2 regions of the Salibacterium lacus genome follow, and region 2 is predicted to be linked to the other one. Evidence: riboswitches for the same ligand, from Rfam matches in the RefSeq annotation. Region 2 holds a riboswitch; the other holds the start of a gene.

Region 1 (11,648 bases), on a different contig from region 2:
GACGCCTTTACTTTTCTTAGTGAAAGCTCCGGCCTGAATGAAGTAAGCTGTTAAAGAATCATTAAAGTCAGCTGTGATTCCGGGGGGCTCCGCTTTTGGTTCGGCACCTGATGAAGAATCTCCGGCAGATACAAACTGCAGCAGCATAACGCCGAAAATTAATCCGAGTACAGCAGCACCTGCTGTCAGTGATATAAAATATATGGGAGGCTGAAGTATCTTGTCCGCATCCGGACGGCGGGGTTTTCGTTTTTTGCGATGACTTCCAAGAGGAAGACGCGGACGCTTTCTTTGTTTCGTACCGGCGGCTGCTGCGGCCTCTTCCATGTCTCTCCGGGTTTTCCAGTCCCGGATCTCGGGGGCTGTTTCTTCACGAGACGGCTCGGTATCTTTTGTTTCATTTACGTTTGTTCCATTGATCTTCAGAGAAAAACCAGGCTTGTCCTTTTTCATGACATCCTCCTTCTCACCCTATGCCGGGCATGATCCTATTTCCCGGTGAATGGCTTCCTCTATCTTCCGGGAGTGCCATAACTGTAGCATACCGGCAATAAAAAAGAACGGGAGACTTGTCGCCCCGTTCCTGAAAAGAATGTCAACGTAAATCGGATCAACGGATGGGATTGTCATTTCCATCTGGTTCTTCCAATGTGGAGGATGCAGGAAGGTCCTCCAGATCCTGTTTTTCCCCTGTATAATGAAAAGCCGTTATCACAAGATCGACGGTCAGCGTCCCGCGCTCCTGATCTTCCTGTACTATTTCTTCCCTGCCCTGAAAAGAGATCGAATCGATATTCATCACTCTGTTATTGTTATCCAGTGATTCCACAAGCCGCAGCAGATTGGCATACTCCGGGGTACGGGCCCGGACGTGATAGGCTGCCGTTCCTGTTTCCGTCTCCTCGTACAATACAGGAGTCCCATTCTCTTCTGGCTGCGCCTCCGTGTCCGTACCGCTTTCGGAATCCGGCTGCCCCGTGTCTCCTGTGGTTTCCTGTTCTTGTGACTCCTCTTCCGGTTCTGTATCACCGGCTGCCGTGTTTCCGGGTTCCATTCGTTCCGTGGCTGCAATATAGCTTCCCGAGAGTTCTTCCGCACGGTCAAGCGCAAGCAGGAATTCCTCGGTCCGGGGCTGGAGAGGCAGCTGCTTAAGCCCTTGGAAAAGGGTGGAATCCTCATCTTCCTTTTCTTCTGTGCCGGACGTGCGTTCCTCAAGCTGCGCTTCCATCGCCTGAATGTTCTGCTGCAGCCGTTCCTTTTCAGCTGAAAGGGGCTGTATTCCATTGACGTACTGAAACGCGGCATATCCAGCAAGCAGCAGCACAACGCAGATGACCGCGATCCAGTGCCGCTTTTCCATATCAATCCGCAACAGCTTCACCTTCCTCCTGGACCGCTGTGCCCGTCACATCCATCTCATAAACCGCATCATACCGAGGCATCCGGTTCTGCTCCTCGGGCGATGGTGTATTTTCTCCGGATGGACTCGAGGCATTCAAGCTTTCCATCGTGACATTTTCAATAATAGCTGCTTCCCCTAATGCAAACTGCAGGTCTGCTGCTTGTTTCACTTCATTAAGCTGCACCGTCACACGAAGCGTGGAAGGATAGGCATAATCAAAAGTCTGAATATAGCCATCCGACGGCAGGGAAGCTGATACTGCGCGAATCAGCGGCGAAGCTGGGACGACCGCGTTTTTCAGTTCCTTCAGGGTGCTTTGGTGAGCCTGGATTTGAGCTGTTCTCCCATCGACACCCGCTTCTTCTTCCAGGTCGGCAGTAAGTTCCTGCTGTCTTGTATTCAACTCTGACAGCTGTTGATCCTGACGGCTTTCAGCAATCTGAAAAAACAGAAACACAGCAAGAAACAAAACGAGCAGAATCCCTGCCAGCAGAAGCCATGTAATATCTCGTTTTTCTTTTTCCGGAAGCAGGTTGATATCTGCTGACATAACCGGCCCCTCCCTGTCTGTACTGTGCTGCGGATTTTTAATGAACGTTATGTTTAAGAACAAGTCCGGCATTTTCATAAAATCGTACTGGCATTTCTTCTTCTCCAGCTGTGAGCCGGGCCGCACCGGCCTGTTTCACCGGAATGTCAAAGCGGCGGACGAGCGTATCGGTCCACCGTTCAAGAAAGGGATGATCTCCTCCCGTGAACACAACACCGATACCTTCTTCTCCACGCTTCATGGAATACTGGTAGAAATTCATGATCCGCCCCACTTCGTCAGCTGTTGTTTCTATCTGCTTCTGCAGCTGCTCCGGAGTTCCTTTCCAGACCGGATGGGATTGGGAGCGGCCCGTCTGCAGCGACCAGTCCTCTTCCCCGCTTTCCAGTGAGACCCGGCTGATGAAGAGAGGTCTCCCTTCATGAAAAATACTGATTGTCGCTGCATGCAGATCCACCTGAAGTAACAGCATATGAGCCGCAGGGTGCACCGCTTCGGAATAAGTCAGCACTCTGTACAAGCAGAGCGGTGAAATATCTGCGGCATTCGGACGGCAGCGGATGGATTCAAGTATTCTTCCATATGTATCGACGGGACCACGCGGTGCAACCAGCAGCACCGCAGCGTGTCTCTCCGGAATGTACACATAATCAAATAAAGGTTCATCAAACGGAACGGCAATACTGTCTCCGACTTCCATGTACAAATAGGCGCTGACTTCATCTGTGCTTACCTCATCGGGAAGGGACACTTCTCTCGCCACGACAAATGCATCCGGTACACAGTACTGCACCGGTTCCCCGTGAAGTCCCCACATATCAGCGCATTCATGAAAAATCTGCCGCAGTGTTTCCTCGTCGTGAACCCGCCCCTCCCGAATGATGCCGGGTGGAAGGTACCGTTCCTCCATGGTATCTACTACACCCGTATCCGGTTTACGAGACCTCACGTACCGGATCACGTGATCTTTGATGATGAGCGTATTACGCTTGTCTTTCTTTCGTTGAAACAACGCCATAAAAAAGTTCCTCCCGAGTAAAGCTGGGTTGTGTCCGCAGATCCGGGTTTACAGAAAGCCGGTGTACCATGTTAACAGTGACTCTCCGAAAAAGAGTGTCATCACACTGCCTGCTGCGATGAACGGACCAAACGGCATCGGCACGCCTCGTTTCACCGCCCCGGTCAAGAGTCCGGCGCCTCCCAGGACCGCTCCGGCAAACACCGAGAGAAAAAAGGCGAGAAGAAGCTGCTGCCAGCCGAAGAAAAGCCCGAGCAGCGCAAACAGCTTAATATCTCCTCCTCCCATGCCGCCTTTGCTGATTACGGCAATGGCAAGGAGCAGACAAAAACCCAGTGCCGCCCCCGCAAGTGGATCCCACCATGTTTCGAGCGGAGCGGCCGTCCACCGGAGAAGAGCGATGGGAAAAAGAAAAAACAGAAGGACCTTATCCGGTATCAGCATCGCGGATTTGTCACTGATTGTAATAATGACAAGCAGGGAGATGACAAAAAGTGCCGCGATGGTCTCCCAGGAAAAACCCCAGGTCAGCCAGGCTGCTGTAAACAGCACAGCTGTAACGGTTTCCATGACCGGATAAAAGGGTGGAATCTTTGTGCCGCACGTACGGCAGGACCCTTTTAAAAAGAAGTAGGAGGCGACCGGGATTAACTCCGCCGCCTGCAGGGTTGTGCCGCAGGACGGGCAGTGCGAGCGCGGATGAACAATAGATTCTCCCTGCGGCACCCGGACCCCGACCACATTAAAAAACGAACCGAGCACCAGCCCGAGCACCACTATGTAAACCCCGCCTATGATCTCCATCTTCTACTTCCCCCGACCTTTGTCGTAGATTGTCATGTCTATTTTACCATACCCTGACCGGCGCAGGTAAAAAGGTTTGAAAAAGAAATTGTGCCGAACTTTAAAAAATTTGCAGACTCTCTAGTATTAATAGGTTGCTGCCTATACGTAAAAGCATAGGTTTTTACCAACAAGTACACCTAAAAAAAGCACTTCCGACTATTCTTTTAAATAATCGGAAGCACTTTTATCTTTTCATTTCCGCTAATTCCATTCATCAAATATTCAAACGTACTGTTAACAGGCTTTTTTAGATATTAATAATTACTTTTACTCTCCATCCACAGAAATATACTGACGGCCGTTGTTACGTAGTTCTTCAATTGTAGCTGTGTTGTCCTCAGTAGTAATATGATTGCCGTTCTCAGAAGTCAAAGTAACAGTATACGTTGTATCACCATCAGCACCTCTTTCAATAACTACTTGCGTATCGTCACCATATTCATCCGATGCTCCAGGATTCTCAGGACTTTCCAGGTAATTCCCACTAACCAAATCCTCTAACGTATAAGTAGTACTGCCTTCATTATCTTCTTCATTCACGCCAGATGCCTGAGCAAGCCGGGCAGAACTTACCATCTGCTCGGCATTGGCGATGTGAGCGTCTTTTTTGGTGTTGTCAATGATGCCTCCGATGCTTGGGACGGCGATGGCTGCGATGATTCCGAGTATGACGACGACGGCGAGTAGTTCAATGAGTGTTAGTCCGCGTTGATTTTTCATCAGCTGCGTTAGTTTCTTCATTACTTTATTCCTCCTATGTAAATCTACATGACTGAGACTTAATACCCCTGACTTTTTGTAATTAAACATAAAAAAACGACCATATGCGTCTAAATGTGTAATCAGGCGTAAATGGCCGGTTGCACTAACAGCTTCAAATGGTCCAAGTGCCCATATACAGACCATTAATCTTCACTCCCATCGTTCTCTTTGCTCATGTTCTGTTTTTCATTATAGTGAACAGCACTGCTTTTGTCACGATATTTTTTGCGGGTTACTGCACCTGGCCGAAGATATCGAACATTGGAATGGCAATCGAGGCGACAATGATGCCGACAACGACCGCAAGAAAAAGAATCATAACCGGTTCGATAAGCGATTTGATCTGATCGGCGGCTGCATCCACTTCTGCTTCATAATAATCCGCAATTCGCTCCAGCATCGTATCGAGTGACCCTGATTTCTCACCAACAGCTGTCATTTGGGTAACCATGGGGGGAAATACCCACATTTTTTCGAGCGGTCCTGCCATGGATTCACCGCGCTCCAATGCACCACGGACTTCCTTTAAAGTGGCTGTAATGACGGTGTTTCCCGTCGTGCCTTCTACGATCGCCACAGATTGAATAATCGGGACCGAGCTCTGAAAAAGCGACCCCAGCGTCCGTGTCATGCGCGCAATTTCAGCTTTTTGCAGCAGCGTGCCGAACACAGGAATTTTCAGCAGGGCGTAATCGGTGTAATACAAAAACGAACGGTTTCTGCTTCGCAACCCTCTCCACAGCACCACAAGTGCGGCCGCTGCAGCAGGAAGCAGCCACCAGAAGCTTTGAACGAACCGGCCGGCCTCCAGCACAAACACCGTAATCAAAGGAAGATCTGCTTCAAACGAATCGTACATGTCCGCAAAAGTCGGAACGATATATAGGAGTAAAAACAGCACGACGGCCGCTGCAACGGTTCCGATGACAGCCGGATAAATGAGCGCATTCATTACTTTGCGGCGGGTTTCGTACCGTTTCTCATAGTAGGAAGCCATTTTATCAAGCATATCGTCCAGATTTCCCCCGGCCTCGCCGGCTCTCATCATATTTACAAACAGCGGGGTGAAGACAGCAGGGTGCCGGGAAGCCGCGTGGGAAAACGCGCGACCGGTACGCAGCTCGTCCTCCATCTCCGACAAGATCCGTCGGAACTGCTTTCCCGAGAGCTGCCGGGCCAGAATGTGGGTCGATTCCACGACGGAAATACCGGCTTGCAGCAGCGTGGAGAACTGCCGGAGGAACAATACAAATTCCTTGGCGGTCACTCCGCTGCCAATCGAAATGTCACGGTAAAGAAAACCTTCGAGTTCCTGCAGTTCCTTTACGGCAATGCCTTTGGATTGAAGACGCTCTTTCGCTTCATTTTCCCCGGAGCCTTTCTGCTTTCCACTGACAATCCGGCCTTTTTTATTTCGGCCTGTGTAATGATAATACGGCATGATGTCTCCTGCCTCTCTGCAAAAATACTAAAGGTGCACGGTCTATGGCCGCAGTGATTTTGCCGGCGTTGTTCACGAACGATTCCGGTTATTATTTTCAAGGAAAGGCGATGCATCGTCTAAAGAAACAGCGTTGTCCTGCAGAAGAGACTGAACGCTCATCTCCATCGTATGCATGCCCTCAGCCCTGCTTGTCTGCATCACACTCTGAAGCTGGTGGATTTTTTCATTCCGAATCAAGTTCTGGACGGCTCCGTTATTCATGAGGATCTCCGTCGCTGCCCGTCGTCCTTTGTCCTCTCCATCGCGAAAGAGTCTCTGGCTGATTACAGAGGAAAGGACGGTTGCCAGCTGAATGCGGACCTGATCCTGCTGATCGGAGGGAAACACATCAATGATCCGGTCAATGGTCGCCGGTGCGCTCGTTGTATGAAGCGTACCGAATACGAGGTGCCCGGTTTCGGCTGCGGTAATGGCCGTAGCAATTGTCTCCAGATCCCGCATTTCACCAACGAGAATAATATCAGGATCCTGGCGCAGACACGAGCGCAGGCCGCTTGCGAAGTTCTGCGTATCAAATCCAATTTCCCGCTGATCCACCAGAGACTTCCCGTGCTTATGCAGGTACTCAATTGGATCTTCCAGCGTAATAATGTGGCGTTTCTCCGTCCGGTTGATGTAGTCGATCATGGAAGCCAGTGTCGTTGACTTGCCGCTTCCGGTCGGTCCGGTAACAAGAACAAGTCCCTGGGGCTTGAGCGCAATCGATTCCAGAATAGACGGCAGATGAAGTTCCTCAAGCTCTGGAATGCGCGTCGGTACAATACGGACAGCCATACTGACGCAGGAGCGCTGAAAATAGGCGTTCATACGAAAGCGTGAAACACCACGTATTCCATAAGAAAAATCGACTTCCCCTTTCTTCTGGAATTTGTTCCAGACCGGCTCCAGCATAACCGACCGCGCCATTTCCTCGGTGTCGGCCGGACGAAGAGCCTCTTCCCCTATTCGGTGGAGCTCCCCGTTTATCCGGAAAATAGGCGGAACCCCGACGGTCAGATGAATATCCGATGCTCCTTGTTCAAACGCTTCTGTCAAAAGCGCATCCAATTCTGCCACTCCCGGTTTCCCCCTTCCTATTCATCTACGGCAACCCGCAGTATTTCTTCCACTGTCGTCCATCCCTTCTTCACTTTCAGCAGGCCGTCATCCATCAGAAAAATCATGCCTTCCTGCATGGCATAGGAACGCAGATGGGAAGAGGTCTTATAATTCATCAGCATATTGCGCATTGTATCATCCATCTCCAGCAGTTCCTGAATGGCAGCCCGGCCGCGGTAACCTGTTTCATTACACGATGAGCAGCCTTTGCCTTTATAGATGGTATCCGCAGAAAATCCGCGTTTTTCAAATAGTTCTTTTTCCATTTCGCTTAGTTCATATGGTTCTCTGCAGTCGGGGCAGATGGTGCGCACAAGTCTTTGTGCCACTACTCCTGTTAAAGACGAAGCGACCATATACGGCTCCACTCCCATGTCTATTAAACGCGGTACCGCGGCGACAGCGCTGTTCGTATGCAGTGTCGTGAAAACAAGGTGGCCGGTCAGCGAAGCTCGTATCGCTATCTCCGCCGTCTCGGCATCTCTGATTTCTCCGACCATGACAATATTTGGATCCTGCCGCAGAATGGAACGGAGTCCGGCTGCAAAAGTCAACCCGACTCTATTGTTCACCTGTACCTGATTGATACCCTCCAGCTGGTATTCCACCGGATCTTCCACGGTGATAATATTCACCCCTTCCGTATTCAGATGATGCAGCGCCGCATACAGGGTGGATGTCTTCCCGGAACCGGTCGGCCCGGTTAACAGCACCATACCGGAAGGCCGTTCAATCATATTTTTGAAGCGGGTGAAATTCACCTTGTTCAATCCCAGTTCTTCAATGTTGTTCAATGAACTGCTCATATCCATAATCCGCATCACGATTTTCTCTCCGAAAATGGTAGGCAGAATCGAAATACGCAGATCAACCGGGTTCATATCGATCGTTGTCTTCACACGACCGTCCTGGGGCAGGCGTGATTCCGTAATATTGAGATCTGCCATAATCTTTACCCTGGCGGTCAACACGTTCTGCATATTTTTTGGAAAAGCACGCTCTGTCTTCAGCACACCGTCGATTCTGTAACGGACGAGCACTTTGTTTTCCTGCGGATCGATATGAATGTCACTTGCCTGCTGCTGCAGGCCGTACAAAATCATCTGATTCACCATGCGTATGACAGGAGCCTCACCGTCTTCTGCCGTCTCCACAATGTCATCCGGCACATTCTGTTCTTCAAACGCCTCGAGCGATTCCTGGATATGGTAATGTTTTTGGACAGCCGTCTGTATTTCGCGGCGGGGTGCAATCACCGGTTCAATCTGAAGTCCGGTCGATACGCGGAGCTCATCCATCGCGAAGTAATCCATCGGATCCGCCATCGCAACACGGAGACGATTGCCTTCTTTTTTTAAAGGAAATACCGCATGCCTTTTGGCGAATTCCTTTGAAACCAGCTTCACGGCTTCTTCTTCCACCGGATAATTGTAAAGACTGATTCTGGAGATGCCGAGCTGGTATTCCAGCGTTTCAATCAGCTGCTGCTCGGTAATATGTTTCCTCTCAAGCAGCGCATCTCCGAGCTTTTGATCCGACCTTTTGCCTTCCAGTGTCTCGTGCAGCTCCGTTTCTCTGATCAAACCCGCTTCAAGCAGTAAATCACCGAGACGTTTCCGCTTTTTTTCCATACAGACCGCTCCTTTTTACTCATACCCTTTAATCGACTGCTGTCCGTTCTGTTCTCCTGTACCTCCGCCATCTTCTGAACCTGCTTGTGTCTCCTTGCTGCTTTCGTTCTCTTCGTTTTCCCCGGAGTCTTCGGGTGGGGACTGCTCCGTACTATCCGGGTTGGTGCCTTCGTTTTCCTGTTCACCCTCTTCGTTCTGTTCGTCCGGCATTTGAGATTGGCTGTCGTTTTCGTTCCCCTCTCCATCGTCTGTTACGATGTCTGGCAGCTCTTCCTCCTTTTCATCAGCAGTCTGAAGACTTTCCTCTTCCACGCGATGTTCCGGGGGATAGTAATCCTGACCGAGTACCATTTCTTTCAGCATGTTTCCATCTGCATCCGTCACCACCCGGACCGCTTCTGCGTAATACCCGTTTTCTCCTTCACGGATCGTCTGCCGGCCGCCGCTTGTCCGGTTTTCGTCAAACTGCACGACGGTACGTGGTTGAATGGTTTGTTCGTCTTGCTGCTCGAGCGTATAGGAATGAAGAAACTCCGGTCCGCTCAGAGAAAGCGAGAGCTCGGAACCATTCCAGGAAACATTCCATTGATAGGTGTAGATATTGGGGTTATAAAACACCAGACCACGGTCCGGAACATCGACATGAGCGCCTTCTCCAGGTGCTGCGTATGGTGGAAGTTCCTCATTAATGTGGCGCTCCGACAGTTCAAAATTGGTGGCGGCCAGTACCTGAAATATACCAGTTGCCAGAGCATCAAGTGCCGGATCATCATAGACGGTATTTCCGCTTTCCTCCAGTACTTCCAGAAGGGAGAATACAGAATTTCCTTCCATTTCATAACCATCCAGGGCCCGCGACCAGTCTTCCAGAGCCGATCCGGACATACCAGGAGAGAGTGTCACCCTGTTAAATGTGGTGGATTCCAAGGGAAGCTCCTCCATAAAAAACGTCCCGGTATCCAGAGTCTGTGTCTGATTCTGTGTGACGTTATCGATCGTTCTTATCTGTTCATTCAACGCTGTCATATCTATCCGATCGCGCAGGTGTACAAAGGAAAAACGGTCTAAAGCTTCTGGGAGCGCATTTTCTCCACTATTCCAGGAAACGTGAAGCGGAACATTATGATCTGTGAAAGCCTGCTGTACACTTTCTTTTACTTCGGCTGTGAAACGGTCTCCTTCTATCACCACTTCTTCGTCAAAAAGCCGGAGAGCCACGCCTGCTTGCTGCTGCCAGTTTTTCCATTCTTCAGACACCGATTCTTCTGCTTCCGACCTTTTCATTCCACCAATGTCCACCCCGCCTGCAACAGCTTCGGACGGAAGCGTCTCCTCTTCAGGCCAGACATATTCATACGCCGCCGCCCCTCCAAGCGCAAAAAGCAGAATTACACCTGTCAGACAGGTGAACAGAAGCATTGCTTTTTCTATGTAGCTATTTCGTTTCATGGCCGTTCCTCCACCCGTCTTCCGGATCTTCTGACGGCTTTTCATCGAGCTCATTCAAAAGCTTTGCCCGTTTATCCGACCAATGGCTCTCCTCTGTTTCTTCTGTGGTTCTGGTTTCTTCTTTCTGCGTCGTAAGAATACGGTCCGTTGTATCTTCTTCTGTTTCTTCTTGAGGTTCCTCCTCAATCATAAATGCTCTCCGCTGAAAAAAGTTCTCTTCTTCCATCAGATCATTTTCTTTCATTGAAACAGAATTTTCCGTTTCACGAAACTGTGTTATACTTCCACCGGCTTTCTGCTCTTCCCGGGGCTCTGTGCTGTCTTCTGCAGGCAGCGCCTGATTAAATGATTCTTCCAGCGCTGGTTCCGGTCTTTCTTCCACCGGTTCTTCCTCCCGCATTAAAGGAAGCTGTTCTCCTTCAACGGCTGCTTCCTCTGTATACTGTATCTGTTTTCCGATAAGAAAAGAAAAAAACAGCATGAATACCAGAAAAACAACGGCAGCTGCAGGAAAAGAATATAATTGATGCAGCAAATATATGAGTGCGGCAGTTAATAACGCCGAGAGTACAAGCTGTGCCTGAACCCCCCGGTTCCAAGATGCCGGTAGTTTTCCCAGCACAAAAAAGCAGACAAGCGCTGCGGCGGCCATGGCAGCAAAGACCATAGACCCATCCTCCTTCCATTTCATCCTGCCATTTCGGGTTTCTTTTGTATCATGGCATGTCCAGCCGTTCGGGTCAATGGAATAAAATCCCTTCTACCTGCATCGAATACATCATTCCCCTATATTCTGTCTGTAGTACAAAAGGAGGTATCCAGAAAATAATAACCGATAGGTGTAAAAAGACGAAGCCCGGGACACCTTCCCAAACTCCGCCTTTAACATAAAGCCGCTTTTTTTGTATGATCTGCTCTTCCCCGAGGACTGTACCAGGTTGTTGTCCGGGAGTTTTCGTTTGGTTATGCTTTCGCTGTAATCTCTGAAATAAAATACAGAGAGCCGGAAGCCACAACCAGATCACCCGGCGAAGCTTTTTGCTGTACATTTTCCCATGCGGTCTGCCAGTCCGGGAACGCTTTTGTATCCGGAACGGGGCTCTTGGCTGCGGTTTCTTCTGCCGATGCCGCCCTGAAGAAGTCGAAATCCGCCGCTGCCGCTGATTGAATGGGCAGTGTCTTTAAAGGTTCCAACAACACAGCAGGGTCCTTTTCCTGTGTCATACCGACAATCAGATGAAGGGGGCGTTCAGGAAAGTGATCCTCAAGTGCCTCGGCCAGACTTTCCATTCCTTCTTTATTATGAGCGCCGTCGAGCAGCAGCGGAGGTGTTGTTTCCCGGTAATCCATACGTCCGATCCAGTATGCTTTCTGAAGTCCGCGCCGTA
Region 2 (11,648 bases):
GATGTATCTGCAGCGCTTGAAAAAAAGAGGGAACTGCCGGCTGAAGCGCTGTTTTCATGTCACACGAAAGAGAGAGAGGAACCTGATATGTTTGATTCAATTTTGTCCCACCTAATGCTGATTGGAGTACTTGGGATAGGGTCACAGTGGTTTGCATGGCGTTTTCGCATGCCGGCGATTGTCGTCATGTCGGTGGCGGGTCTTTTGGTCGGTCCGATTTTTGGTGTCATGACGCCGAGTGAGGATTTTGGTACGCTGTTTAATCCTATTATATCAGTAGCTGTAGCCATCATCTTATTTGAGGGAAGTCTGAACCTGGATTACAGGGAAATCCGGGGTCTGGGGAAGTCAGTATACCGGATTATTACATTGGGGGCTTTTCTGGCCTGGATTTTCGGTTCATTGACCGCTTATTTTGTGGCCGATTTATCATGGGCCGTTTCCTTCGTCATCGGAGGACTTTTTATTGTTACAGGACCTACTGTCATTCTCCCGCTTCTGCGCCAGGCCAAACTGAAGGCCCGCCCGGCCGCGATTTTGAAATGGGAAGGGGTGGTAGTCGATCCTCTGGGAGCGCTTCTGGCCGTTTTTGCATTTGAAATCATTCAATTTCTAACGGTGGATTCTGTAACGGCAGGCGCGCTTCTCCTGTTCTTTCTTGCCTCCCTGTTTGCCATTGCCATAGGCTGGGCATGTGGACGCGGCATCGGCTGGATGTTTGAGACGGGATTTGTGCCTGAGTTTTTAAAGTCACCGATTGTTTTTACTGTTGTGATCGCCTGCTTTGCTGTGGCCGATGAAGTCATGCATGAAACCGGGCTGCTTGCGGTGACAGCGATGGGGATGACGATGGCAAATATGCACATTGCTTCCCTGAGCGACATGAGACACTTTAAAGAAAATATCTCGGTGCTGCTCCTATCCGGAATCTTTATTATGATTACCGCTTCCCTGGACCGGGCCACGCTGCTTCAGGTGTTTGATCCAAGGATTATGACGTATGTCCTGTTAATGCTGGTCATTGTGCGTCCTCTGTCGATTTGGCTTTCCACGATCAACACGGAGCTGTCGTTTAAGGAAAAAGCCCTGGTCGGCTGGATTGCCCCGCGCGGCATTGTGGCGCTGACGGTTGCCGGCTATTTTGCAAACGTGCTGGAGCAGGCAGGCTACCCGGGGGCTTCTATCGTTACACCGCTGACCTTTGCGCTTGTGTTCGCCACGGTATGTGCGCATGGTTTCTCCATTGGAGCACTGGCCCGGAAGCTGGGGCTGTCACTGGAAGGAAAACCCGGGGTGATTATCGTAGGCGGCAGTGCTTTTACGACAGCCCTTGCCAAAACGTTGAAATCGATGAACATTCCGGTTCTTATCACAGATACGTCGTTTGAGCAGCTGTTTCATGCAAGAGCGGAAGGGGTACCGTATTACCGGGGCGAAATTTTGTCGGAGCAGACGGAGTATTACCTGGATCTAACCCCGTACGAAAAATTAATTGCTGCAACGGATAAAGATTCCTACAATTCTTTGGTCTGTACGACGTTTGTTCCGGATATCGGCCGGAATGACCTTTTCCAGCTCAGCTGGCACGATCCGGACAAAGAACATCCGGATGATCTGGTCCTGCGGATCGGCGGACGCATTCTGTTTGAAAAAGGCGCTACCTATACCGAACTGAACCGCAAGATTGAACAAGGATACTATTTTGTGCAGACGAGGCTTTCCAAGCAGTATACGTATAAAACATTTCTGAAGGATATTCAGGCGGATACACTGCCGATTCTTAATTTTAAACCTACCGGCAAGTTTGATTTCTTTACGAGCGAGGCACCGCTGAAACCGGAAGCCGGTGATACGATTATCTGCATGGTACCGCCGGTCAAGTTGCTGGAAGCCAATGAAACGTCCCATGAACAACATGATGAATAACAGTCGAGTTTGGGACAAAACTTCTATAAGATAGAAAAATACCGAACGATTTAAAAAAAATCGTTCGGTATTTTTCGTAGCTGAGACCAGCCGCTGCGCCAACATGCTTCGCTTTTACTCCGGAGCACAAGGGTGGCATCGATTCGCCGTGTTTTCTTTGCCCCGGGCACGACCCCGCGCATCGGATCAGCGGCTTGTCGAAACCGACGATCCCGGCCGTATGGATGCAGAAAAAGGCAGGTTGGATGGACGGTGGTTTGTATAAAATGGAAGCGTTTGTTTGTGGCGTTCAGGTTGGGTGTAGGGACATTCGTCGGGAATGTGTCATAAGGCACTTTGGGGGATCATGCAGCCTCTTAAACGTCGCTGGACATGGCTCATGAGGCACTTTAGAGGGTCCGCTCCCATCAAAACGTCATCATGCATGATTCATAAAGCACTTTAGAGGGTTTCGTCCACCCGTAAACGTCATCAGGGACGAATCTACGTTGCATTCAGCGGGAAAACGAACGGGCCAACGCAGCAAAGAGCCCGTGCCTCGTGCTGTTCGGAGCAGAAAGCAACCGGAACATTCGTGTTATCTACCGCTTCATGTCCTTTTGTGCCAGACTCTTTTGTAAGAAAGGAATGTTAAGGCGCCGGTACGTTCCGTCCGTACAAGGATTTTCTGAGATACGGGCGCTTTCGCTTTTCTTGTTGACAACGGAAAAGAAAACCAATAGACTTTAGGTAAGAATTATTGAGAATGATTATCATTATTGTCGGAGGTGCTTTCCGTTGGATACGTTAATGATTGTAGGGGCGGACAAGTTGGGTGCCATACCGAAGCGGCTGCAGGAGGCGGGATTTCAGGATATTTCCCATGTGAGCGGCAGAAAAGTGAAAATGGTGCATAAAAGCATTCCTGAACACGTGGATCTGATATTGATTCTCACTGACTTTATCAATCACAACATGACGGACAAACTCAAGCGCAAGGCAAAAGAACAGAACGTTCCTGTCTGTTACGCAAAGCGGTCGTGGTGTTCCATCTATAAAACACTCGTAAACTCAGAGGAAATCTGCCGGAAATGTCCGGCAATCAAGAATATGTCACAATAATCAGCCGGGGAGGAATACCGATGAACGAGGAACCGGAATACATGCAGCATGCTATGCAGAAAAGCCCGGGCTGCAGCGTGCAGAGCTATTTTAACATGGTACTGGAGACACTTGCCGCCGGAGATAAACGTACATCCGCTGAGCTGCTGCGTTTGATGAAAAGAAACTGGAAACTCGTTTCCGTTGACCAATTTTCTGATATTTATCAGTATATAGTTTCTCTTCCTGTTATTATGGATGAATTGCTGAAACTCTTCTCCGCTTTTCCTCTCCCCGGGGAATACTTCCAGGAACAGGTGGAAGATGTACTCGTTGCAGGGTGTATGCTTTACGAACAGAAGAGAGCAGAAGCATGGATGTTTATCGACGGTACAAAAGAGCACAAGGATTATCTTCTCTTCCGCGCGGTACACGCATTGGAGCAGAATTTTCCTGACATATCCTGGACGCTCACAGCTTGCGATCCACTTTCGGGAGAGCGCTTCTGCCGCAGAAAATACATCCCATAAGACATATCATCTGGTGAAAATATCCATAACGTCTCCCATTTCCTTATGTGGAATGGGAGCTTTTTGTCGAAGCTGGTCGACTGAGTTTACAAACATCATTTTGAAGGTTACATTAAAGTGAAGATTACTTTGCAGAAGGATGAACGGAATGTACGAAAAAGCACTGATGCTCATCAATGGGAATGCCGGGCCGTCATTTATTCAAAAAAATATCGAGCTCACAGCAGGGATATTAACCAGTCATATTGAAGAAATGGTTATCCGAAAAACGCTGTACAAGGGTCACGCAGAGGAGGTGCTGCAGGAAGAAGGGCATGAGTATCAGCTCATTATTATATTGGGCGGTGACGGCACGGTTCATGAATGCGTGAACGGACTTGCTGCCCTGGAACACCCGCCAAAGGTCTGCATTCTTCCGGGTGGAACATGTAATGACTTTGCGAGGATGCTGGCTGTCCCCCAAAATATAAAGAGAGCCGCTGAAAGCCTGATGAATGGAACAACGAGATACATCGATATCGGTACGATGAATGAGCGCTTTTTTGCTAATTTTTACGGAATCGGCCTGATTGCACAGACTTCGGAAAATATTAATGGAGACTGGAAGAATAAGCTCGGAAAAGTAAGTTACCTGCTTAGTGCGCTTCAAACATTCACGAACCCCGAGCCGTTTGGGTTTGAGTTAACACTCGACGGGGAGACCGTGGAGGACGAAGGGGTTATGGTTCTTATCGTTAACGGTAATTTTATCGGAGCATCACAGCTTCCGTTTCCGGGAATTGTTGCGGATGACGGCTGGTTCAATGTTTTTATCGTCAGCCAGGGCGGGGCATCGCTGCTGAGGGAATACCTGACGGCAAAAAATCCATTTGCCTGGGATCCTAAACCCACGGATGTGAAACATTATCAGGCCCGGCACGTAAAGCTTGATACCCCGCAGCAAATGAAAGCAGATACGGACGGGGAGATTTACATGAAAACACCGGCAGCTATTGATAATCTGCCTTCCCGTATTCCTTTTCTTGTACCGGATGCGCCAATGTAAATCGTCCGATAGGAAAAAAGAACGTGTGACAAAAGAGTCGGCACTGCAGAAGGGAACCATAAACACCGATGCACAAAAACCAACCTTGAGAAAAAGGCAAATCTGTCGAAAGACAGGGACGCAAAGTCACAGGCCTGTCGTCATATCCAGTGACTACGGCGGCTGGGCTGCCTAAGGCATTCCAATAAGCTTTAGGGGGTTGAATCAAATGCAGAATCCGGAGAAGTTTGATCAAGAATGGGTGATTCTGATGAAAGAAGCGAAAAGAACGGGATTAACGACGGAAGAAGTAAAAGCATTTCTTAACAAAGAGAGCGTAAAATCCTGACAACTAAGAGCCAATCTGCTGAAGGTTGGCTTTGTTTATGCAAAGACGAATCTGCTGCCGCCGGCTGCACGCAAAAACCAGTCTCCGGCCTGTCATTCCATATATTTCAAACGTTTTTGTCGTTCATTATAACAGACATTCATTCGTTATATGTTATAATCATGGCATACAGGTAAAGAAAAAGGAGTCCACCCATGACGATGATTGGAGACAGAGTAAAAAAGTACCGTAAAGAAAAAGACATTTCATTGACAGAACTCGCTGTACAGGCCGGTGTGGCGAAATCTTATTTAAGCGCAATGGAACGTAACATTCAGACGAACCCCTCCGTGCAGTTTCTTGAAAAAGTATCCAGTGTTCTCGATGTACCCGTAGACGCTCTGCTGAAAGATGAAACGGAACAGGAAGAATACGAACTCGATGAGGAATGGCGTTCAATCGTTCAGGAAGCCATGGACTCCGGGGTGACAAAAGAACAGTTCAAAGAATTCCTTGAGTTCAATAAATGGCGCTCTAAAAATAAGTGAGGAGACACTTTATCCTTAAACGGGATAAAGTGTCTTTTTTTGATCCGGATTCCCTTCACCCCGAATAATCTTCTTTACTGCCGGTTAAAAAGACGAGCACTTCTTCAGGAGACAGCCCGATATGCTTTGCCTCATCCATAAGCTCCACCCATTCCCTGTCCAAATGGTGGGTTTCCTTGTTACTGCTCATGTAATTTCCCTCCGTTGTTCTTGTTTTGCTTCGTCCAGTTCACGTATTTGATATAGTCCTGAAAATGTTTAAATTGTTCTTTACTGACTCCCACCTGAATCGCCTGCTCTATGAGAAGAACCCACTCTTCATCGAGCAGCACTTCTTCGTTTTGGAATTCCGGCAGTGTATCCTCAATCAATTCTTCCACCGTTATATCCATAACCGCCGCAATTTTTTTCAGCACATCAATGGATGGATTCTGTTTTACGTTTCGTTCGATATAGCTTAAATAAGATTTGGAGATAGAAGTCTGTTGCGATAAATCCGACAGGGAAAGCCCCTGTGTTTTCCGGTACGATTTTAATTTAGAACCCAGCATATCTCTTTCTCCCCTGCATCTATTCTTTTGTTCATTATATAAAACAATAATAAATTTTCAAAAAATGAAATCTGAAGGAATAAAGAGAAAATATGTTATATAGAACGTAAATCGTTCTATATAACGAAAAACAGAGATATTTAAGGCTTTTCAGGGTGTTTGATTCGTTATATATTATTTATGTATTCTATAAAACGAACAAACAGGAGGAGCTTGAGGATATGGTGAGACTACGGGGAGGTACCTATTATACATGGATCCATGGTCATCTGGTGGTGTTGTTTCATATCAGGGGCAACCGGTGCAGCTTATATATTGACGGGTCATTCAAAGGGAGGGCTCCTTTTTACTACACGAAGGCAAGGATTCATAGGATGAAGCAGAAAAAGGAGTACGGCATCATGTATTATAAGGGGGCAAACATCTGGCAGGAGGGACGCAAAGGAGTGCTTGTTCATGTAAAAGCATGAAGAGATAAGAAACGCTCTCTTTCTTTTCTTTATTGACAACTGGGAATAATATCTCAGACAATAGTAAAAAAGAAATGCTGTATGAAGGAGAGTTCCCATTGTTCCAGCGGATGCTTGTTATCTCCCTGATTCTTATAGTCTTATGTTTCATCGGTTTTTATTTCATTCAAAACAGCCCTGGGTACGCAAACACTGTACCGGCTTTTTATTAAATGAAAGAGAGGAGACCCTGCTGGGCCGTCCTCTCTTTTTTTCATTTTTTCTGAAGAGCCTGGTTGAGTTCTTTCATTTCCGTTTCAATCAGTTCGAGTTCCCGAATGGCCCCGGCAGCATTGCCTCCCACGGTTTCCAATTTATCCAGATCTCCTTGAATACGGATATAGTCCATCTTCAGATTCTGGATTTTTTCTTCAATTTCTTTTCGCTCCATCGTTTCAGCCTCCATTTCGTCTCTGTCCGTAAGATATCATAAGGTGAAGTGTGACTCAATTGATAAGATTTTTCAATAAGTGTTGCAAACAAGAACATAACCCTTTATAATTTCTAATGAAAATGATTATCAATGTTACGGTGTTTTGCGACTTGGAAAAGCGAAAGGGGTATCAGACATAATGAAATTGTCTACCGAGCATATAGCAGTCGCCTATAATGATCAAAATATTATTGATGATATGAACATAGAAGTGCCTGAGGGAGTTATTACCTCCATTATCGGGCCGAACGGATGCGGCAAATCGACGCTGCTCAAAGCTATGTCACGTATTATGAAACCTTCACAGGGCGCTGTTTATTTAAGCGGCCGCAATATACATGAAATGAAAACGAAAGAAGTAGCCAGGGAAATGGCTATTCTTGCTCAGTCCCCTGATATTCCGCAGACTCTTACGGTGTCCCAGCTCGTTTCGTTCGGGCGTTATCCGCACCGCCGCGGAGCCGGACGTATGACAGCCGAAGACAAAGAAGCGGTAGAGAAAGCAATCGAAGATACAGGAATGATGGAATTTAAGGACCGGACGCTCGATGCTCTGTCGGGAGGGCAGCGCCAGCGGGCCTGGATTGCGATGGCTCTGGCTCAGGAGACCGAAGTTATGCTTCTGGATGAACCGACCACGTATCTTGATATGGCCCACCAGCTGGAAATACTCGAGCTGCTCGAGTCGCTTAACCAGAAAGAAAAACGAACCATTGTGATGGTGCTGCACGACTTGAACCATGCCGCCCGTTTTTCCGACCATCTTATCGCGATGAGAGATGGATCAGCCGAACATATCGGCACCGCGGAAGAAGTGATCAGTAAGCCGGTTCTGCGCAGAGTATTCGGCATTGATGCTTACGTCGTGGAAGACCCCCGTACGAAAAAACCGGTCTGCATGACCTATGATCTGGTGGGACGGCATTTGGAATCCGTACCCGACGAAGCAAACAACCAGACACTGGCAGAGGTTTGAAGCGCTTCCTGTGAAACCAAATAAAAGCATACCGTTATAGATAAAAAAAGGATGAAACCTGCAGCAGTCCAGGTTCCATCCTTTTATTTTTTTGATGTCCGGTTCATCAGCCATAGAAAGAATGGTGCCCCGATGACAGCGGCGACAAGGCCGGACGGAATTTCTTTCGGCGCAAGCAGCATTCGTCCGACCGTATCGGAAATAACAAGCAGCGAAGCGCCGAGAAGCAGCGCCACCGGCAGGATCTTTCGGTAATCCTGGCCGACGAGCAGGCGCGTGAGATGCGGGGCAACAAGACCGATAAAACCAATCGTTCCCACCGCTGCTACCGCCATCGCCGCCGCAAATGTTGCAGTAAGGGCGGTAACCCAGCGCACAGCCCCTGTTCTTATCCCGAGACCGACGGCGGTATGATCGCCGAGAGAGAGAATATTAAGTTTGTTTAGAAGAAAAGCGGAAACCGGAATCAATATAACAATCGGCCAGATGAGAAACTGCTGGAGTTCGCTGTATCCGGTCGCATACGTGCTGCCTGAAAGCCAGGTTAAGGCGGATGCGGCATTCATGTTAAAACGGGTAATCAGTATCTGTGTCACGGCACTTCCTGCAGCAGAGACCGCAATACCTGTCAGCGCAAGAATCGAAGGATCGAAGTCTGTTTTCCATGAGAAAAACAGAACAATCGCGACGGTAAGAAATGCACCGATAATGGCTCCCGCCGGAAACCACGCTGCGGACAGTCCCGAAAACACAAACATAACCATCAGCACACCGACACCGGCACCGGATGTGATCCCGATGACGGACGGGTCGGCAAGAGGATTGCGGAGAATTCCCTGAAACAACAGACCGCTTAATGAAAGCAGTATACCGGCCGCCACAGCTGCGAGAATTCTGCCGAGCCGCAGGTCAAAAATAATATACTGCTGTCCGGCTGCACCGCTTCCCAGCAGGGCGTTCCACGTATCAACAAAAGCAAATCCGTCACCGCCGCCGGCCAGAGCAGCAAAAAAGGAGACCATAAGAAGAACTGCCGCCGCACTGACGATGAACGGATAGGGCAGAGTCAATACATTGCCACCGGAGGAAATACTTTCCTCCGAGCGTGACCCAAAAAGAGTCTTCCTGTGTTTTACAATCAGCCAGACGAGCCACGGCCCGCCGATCAGCGCTGTAATCGATCCAACCGGAAGTTCCGATAGAGAAGGGTCAAGAAACCGTCCCAGAATATCAGCACCGATCAAAAGATTGGCTCCCCACAACATCGAAGCACCAATTAACATACCGTGCAGCTGGAATCCCGCCAGCCGGATAATATGAGGCGCAATGAGTCCGATAAATGCGACAGGGCCTACGACACTGACCGGGAGTGCTGTGAGGGCGACGGCTGTGAAAAACATCAGAACCTGAATCAGCCGGACTTTTTCCCCAAGCGTCCGGGCCTGGTCTTCACCAAGCAGAAGCAGGTCCATTTTTCTTCCGAGCCAAATCATGAGAAGAAACAACACAGCCAGCCACGGAAGGGTGAAGAGTACTCCCTGCCAGTCCTGTTGCACAAGCGTACCATTTCCCCATAAAAACAGGCCGGATGTTTCATATTCAAAGAAAATCTGGAGCACGGAAGTGAAGGAGGAGAACATTAATGTCAGCACCATACCGGCAAGGGCCATCCGCACCGGGGTGGCCGATTTTCCGCCGGACATGACAAACACAAGAACAGCCGCGAAGGCCCCGCCCAGAAAGGCGAGTAGAAATCCAAGATCATCAAGCCAGGCGGCCCCTGACACCGTGCCCAGTATGACGAAAAAATACGCGCCGGAATGCACACCCAGTGTACTAGGTGACGCCAGAGGGTTTTTGGTTAGCGTTTGAAAAATGACGCCGGCTGCCGCAAGCGCCGCACCCGCCAGGATTCCGATCACAATCCTCGGCAGATAAACGGAGCGGACAATCTGATGTTTTAGTTCGTCTCCAGACAGAAACAGCGTCTCCCAGACGGTGCCAAGAAGGAAGCTGCCGGTACTTTGATATAAATGCAGTAAAATAAGAAAAACGAGAAGAACTGCCCCTCCGCCAAACAAAGAGGCCGTCCTGCTCATACTCGTCATTGCGTTCATGTTTTATTCTCCTGTCAGACTCATTACCGCTTCCTCTGCAAGTACTTCAGCAGAAAGTGGTCCGCCGAATGTCCAGGTATCCCCGGGCAGAGCGTAGATACGGTCTTCCTGTACGAAATTAAGATTCTCCCATACGGGATTTTTGTCCAGTTGATTTTCAAACACGTTGTCATCTTCCTGGGTGATGTGCATGAAGTGAGCGTCCTGATATGGTTCAAGATCTTCAACGGTACCCGAGACATAGCCGTATGACTCAAAGTCGGATCCATCGAAAGCATTGTTCAATCCAATCTTATTCAGTATCTGCATCACCATAGAGTTATCCGTGAATAGACGGAGGGTAGCTGTTTCATTGGAACTGAAAGCCTGGGAAAGAAGAATTTCTGTACCGTCCATGTCGGCCTCGGTTAACTCGGTTTCGAGTTCACTGTAGGACTCTTCCAGATCGGACAGCACCTGGTCCGCCTTATCCTGCTTGTCTACAGCTTTCGCAATCTGTTGGAACGTTGTTTCCATTTCTTTATATTGGTTCCCCTGACCTTCTTCCGGATACGGTTGGAACATCAGTGTCGGCGCGATCTCATTCAATTCATCGCTGATGCCTTCATGCCTGGACATCGATGTTATGATGAGGTCCGGTTCCAGCTGGGCAATTTCCTCGAGACTTGGTTCCTGACGGGTTCCGACATCTGTCACGCTCTCCGACAGTGATGGTTCGATATTGACCCAGCTTTTATAACCTTCGATATCTGCCATATCCTCAGGCTGCACGCCAAGAGCAAGCAGATCTTCCGCATAGACCCATTCCAGCACAACGATATTCTGCGGTGTTTCCTCCAGCTGTGTTTCTTCCCCGGTGGCATCGGTCACCGTCATCGTTTCACTGCTGCTGCTTTCTTCTGTACTCTCCGAGGATTCCTCCCCGCCGGAACCGCTGTCATTATTACTGCCGTTGTCTGATCCAACGCCGCATGCGGCCAGCGCCAGCACCATAACAGCAGAGAGAAGTGCTATGTAAAAAGTTTTGCTTCGTTTCATTGAACCTGCCTCCCCTTTATATATTGATAAAGATTCTCAATTTCGTTAAAAATGTTACTATGAAACCTGAAGCAGGTCAATAGCAAGTTCATTCTGCTTCCTCCAAAACATCTTGTGAAAACGGGAAGCATCGTTTCAAACAGTTTGAATACATAGTAAAATAGGGAATCAAATACTATTATGGAATGTAATAATCAATTTCTGAAATGAAGGGAAAGGGAGGAGTTATATGTCCTTTGAAGCGATAGGGATGGCCATTGTCATTATCAGTATCATGCTTGCTTTGGGAAAATGGATCCGGATCCGTATCCCTTTACTGCAGCGCTTGTTCCTTCCGAGTGCTTTAATCGGCGGATTTTTGGCCCTCCTGCTTGGTCCGGGGGTTTTAGGACGTATCACGCAGGGCATGTTCGGACAGGGATTTTTGGAGAACGGACTGTTCACAGCTGACATTTTCGAGGTTTGGGGTGAGATGCCCGGCCTATTAATTAGTGTGGTATTCGCCGGGTTATTTATTGGTTTCCGCATCCCGAATCCTAAAGAAATACTCCGCATCGGCGGCCCTCAAATTGCTTTTGGGTATACGCT

Evidence for each region. A riboswitch is a leader RNA that binds a small molecule or an ion and turns the genes downstream of it on or off. The one in region 2 is predicted to bind cyclic di-GMP.
Region 1: linked by a shared signal. The riboswitch ahead of ACFSUB_RS06820 (competence type IV pilus major pilin ComGC) and the one ahead of ACFSUB_RS13210 (anti-repressor SinI family protein) in region 2 are both predicted to bind cyclic di-GMP.

Annotation. Positions count from the first base shown of each region.
Region 1 is NZ_JBHUML010000002.1:1,160,387-1,172,034, forward strand. Features, by position in the region: gene ACFSUB_RS06795 (hypothetical protein) at 1-453, opposite strand, end outside; gene ACFSUB_RS06800 (hypothetical protein) at 611-1,372, opposite strand; gene ACFSUB_RS06805 (hypothetical protein) at 1,362-1,952, opposite strand; gene pilM (type IV pilus biogenesis protein PilM) at 1,990-2,970, opposite strand; gene ACFSUB_RS06815 (prepilin peptidase) at 3,019-3,774, opposite strand; gene ACFSUB_RS06820 (competence type IV pilus major pilin ComGC) at 4,084-4,557, opposite strand; cyclic di-GMP riboswitch class II at 4,663-4,745, opposite strand; gene ACFSUB_RS06825 (type II secretion system F family protein) at 4,811-6,019, opposite strand; gene ACFSUB_RS06830 (type IV pilus twitching motility protein PilT) at 6,092-7,138, opposite strand; gene ACFSUB_RS06835 (GspE/PulE family protein) at 7,156-8,811, opposite strand; gene ACFSUB_RS06840 (hypothetical protein) at 8,827-10,260, opposite strand; gene ACFSUB_RS06845 (hypothetical protein) at 10,247-10,927, opposite strand; gene ACFSUB_RS06850 (bifunctional folylpolyglutamate synthase/dihydrofolate synthase) at 11,224-11,648, opposite strand, start outside.
Region 2 is NZ_JBHUML010000005.1:19,378-31,025, reverse strand. Features, by position in the region: gene ACFSUB_RS13230 (cation:proton antiporter) at 88-1,926, shown strand; gene ACFSUB_RS13225 (DUF2325 domain-containing protein) at 2,704-3,027, shown strand; gene ACFSUB_RS13220 (hypothetical protein) at 3,048-3,536, shown strand; gene ACFSUB_RS13215 (diacylglycerol/lipid kinase family protein) at 3,685-4,581, shown strand; cyclic di-GMP riboswitch class I at 4,667-4,756, shown strand; gene ACFSUB_RS13210 (anti-repressor SinI family protein) at 4,790-4,909, shown strand; gene ACFSUB_RS13205 (helix-turn-helix domain-containing protein) at 5,110-5,436, shown strand; gene ACFSUB_RS13200 (anti-repressor SinI family protein) at 5,492-5,626, opposite strand; gene ACFSUB_RS13195 (helix-turn-helix domain-containing protein) at 5,616-5,987, opposite strand; gene ACFSUB_RS13190 (SE1832 family protein) at 6,711-6,887, opposite strand; gene ACFSUB_RS13185 (ABC transporter ATP-binding protein) at 7,069-7,905, shown strand; gene ACFSUB_RS13180 (iron ABC transporter permease) at 7,989-10,022, opposite strand; gene ACFSUB_RS13175 (ABC transporter substrate-binding protein) at 10,026-11,060, opposite strand; gene ACFSUB_RS13170 (sodium/glutamate symporter) at 11,290-11,648, shown strand, end outside.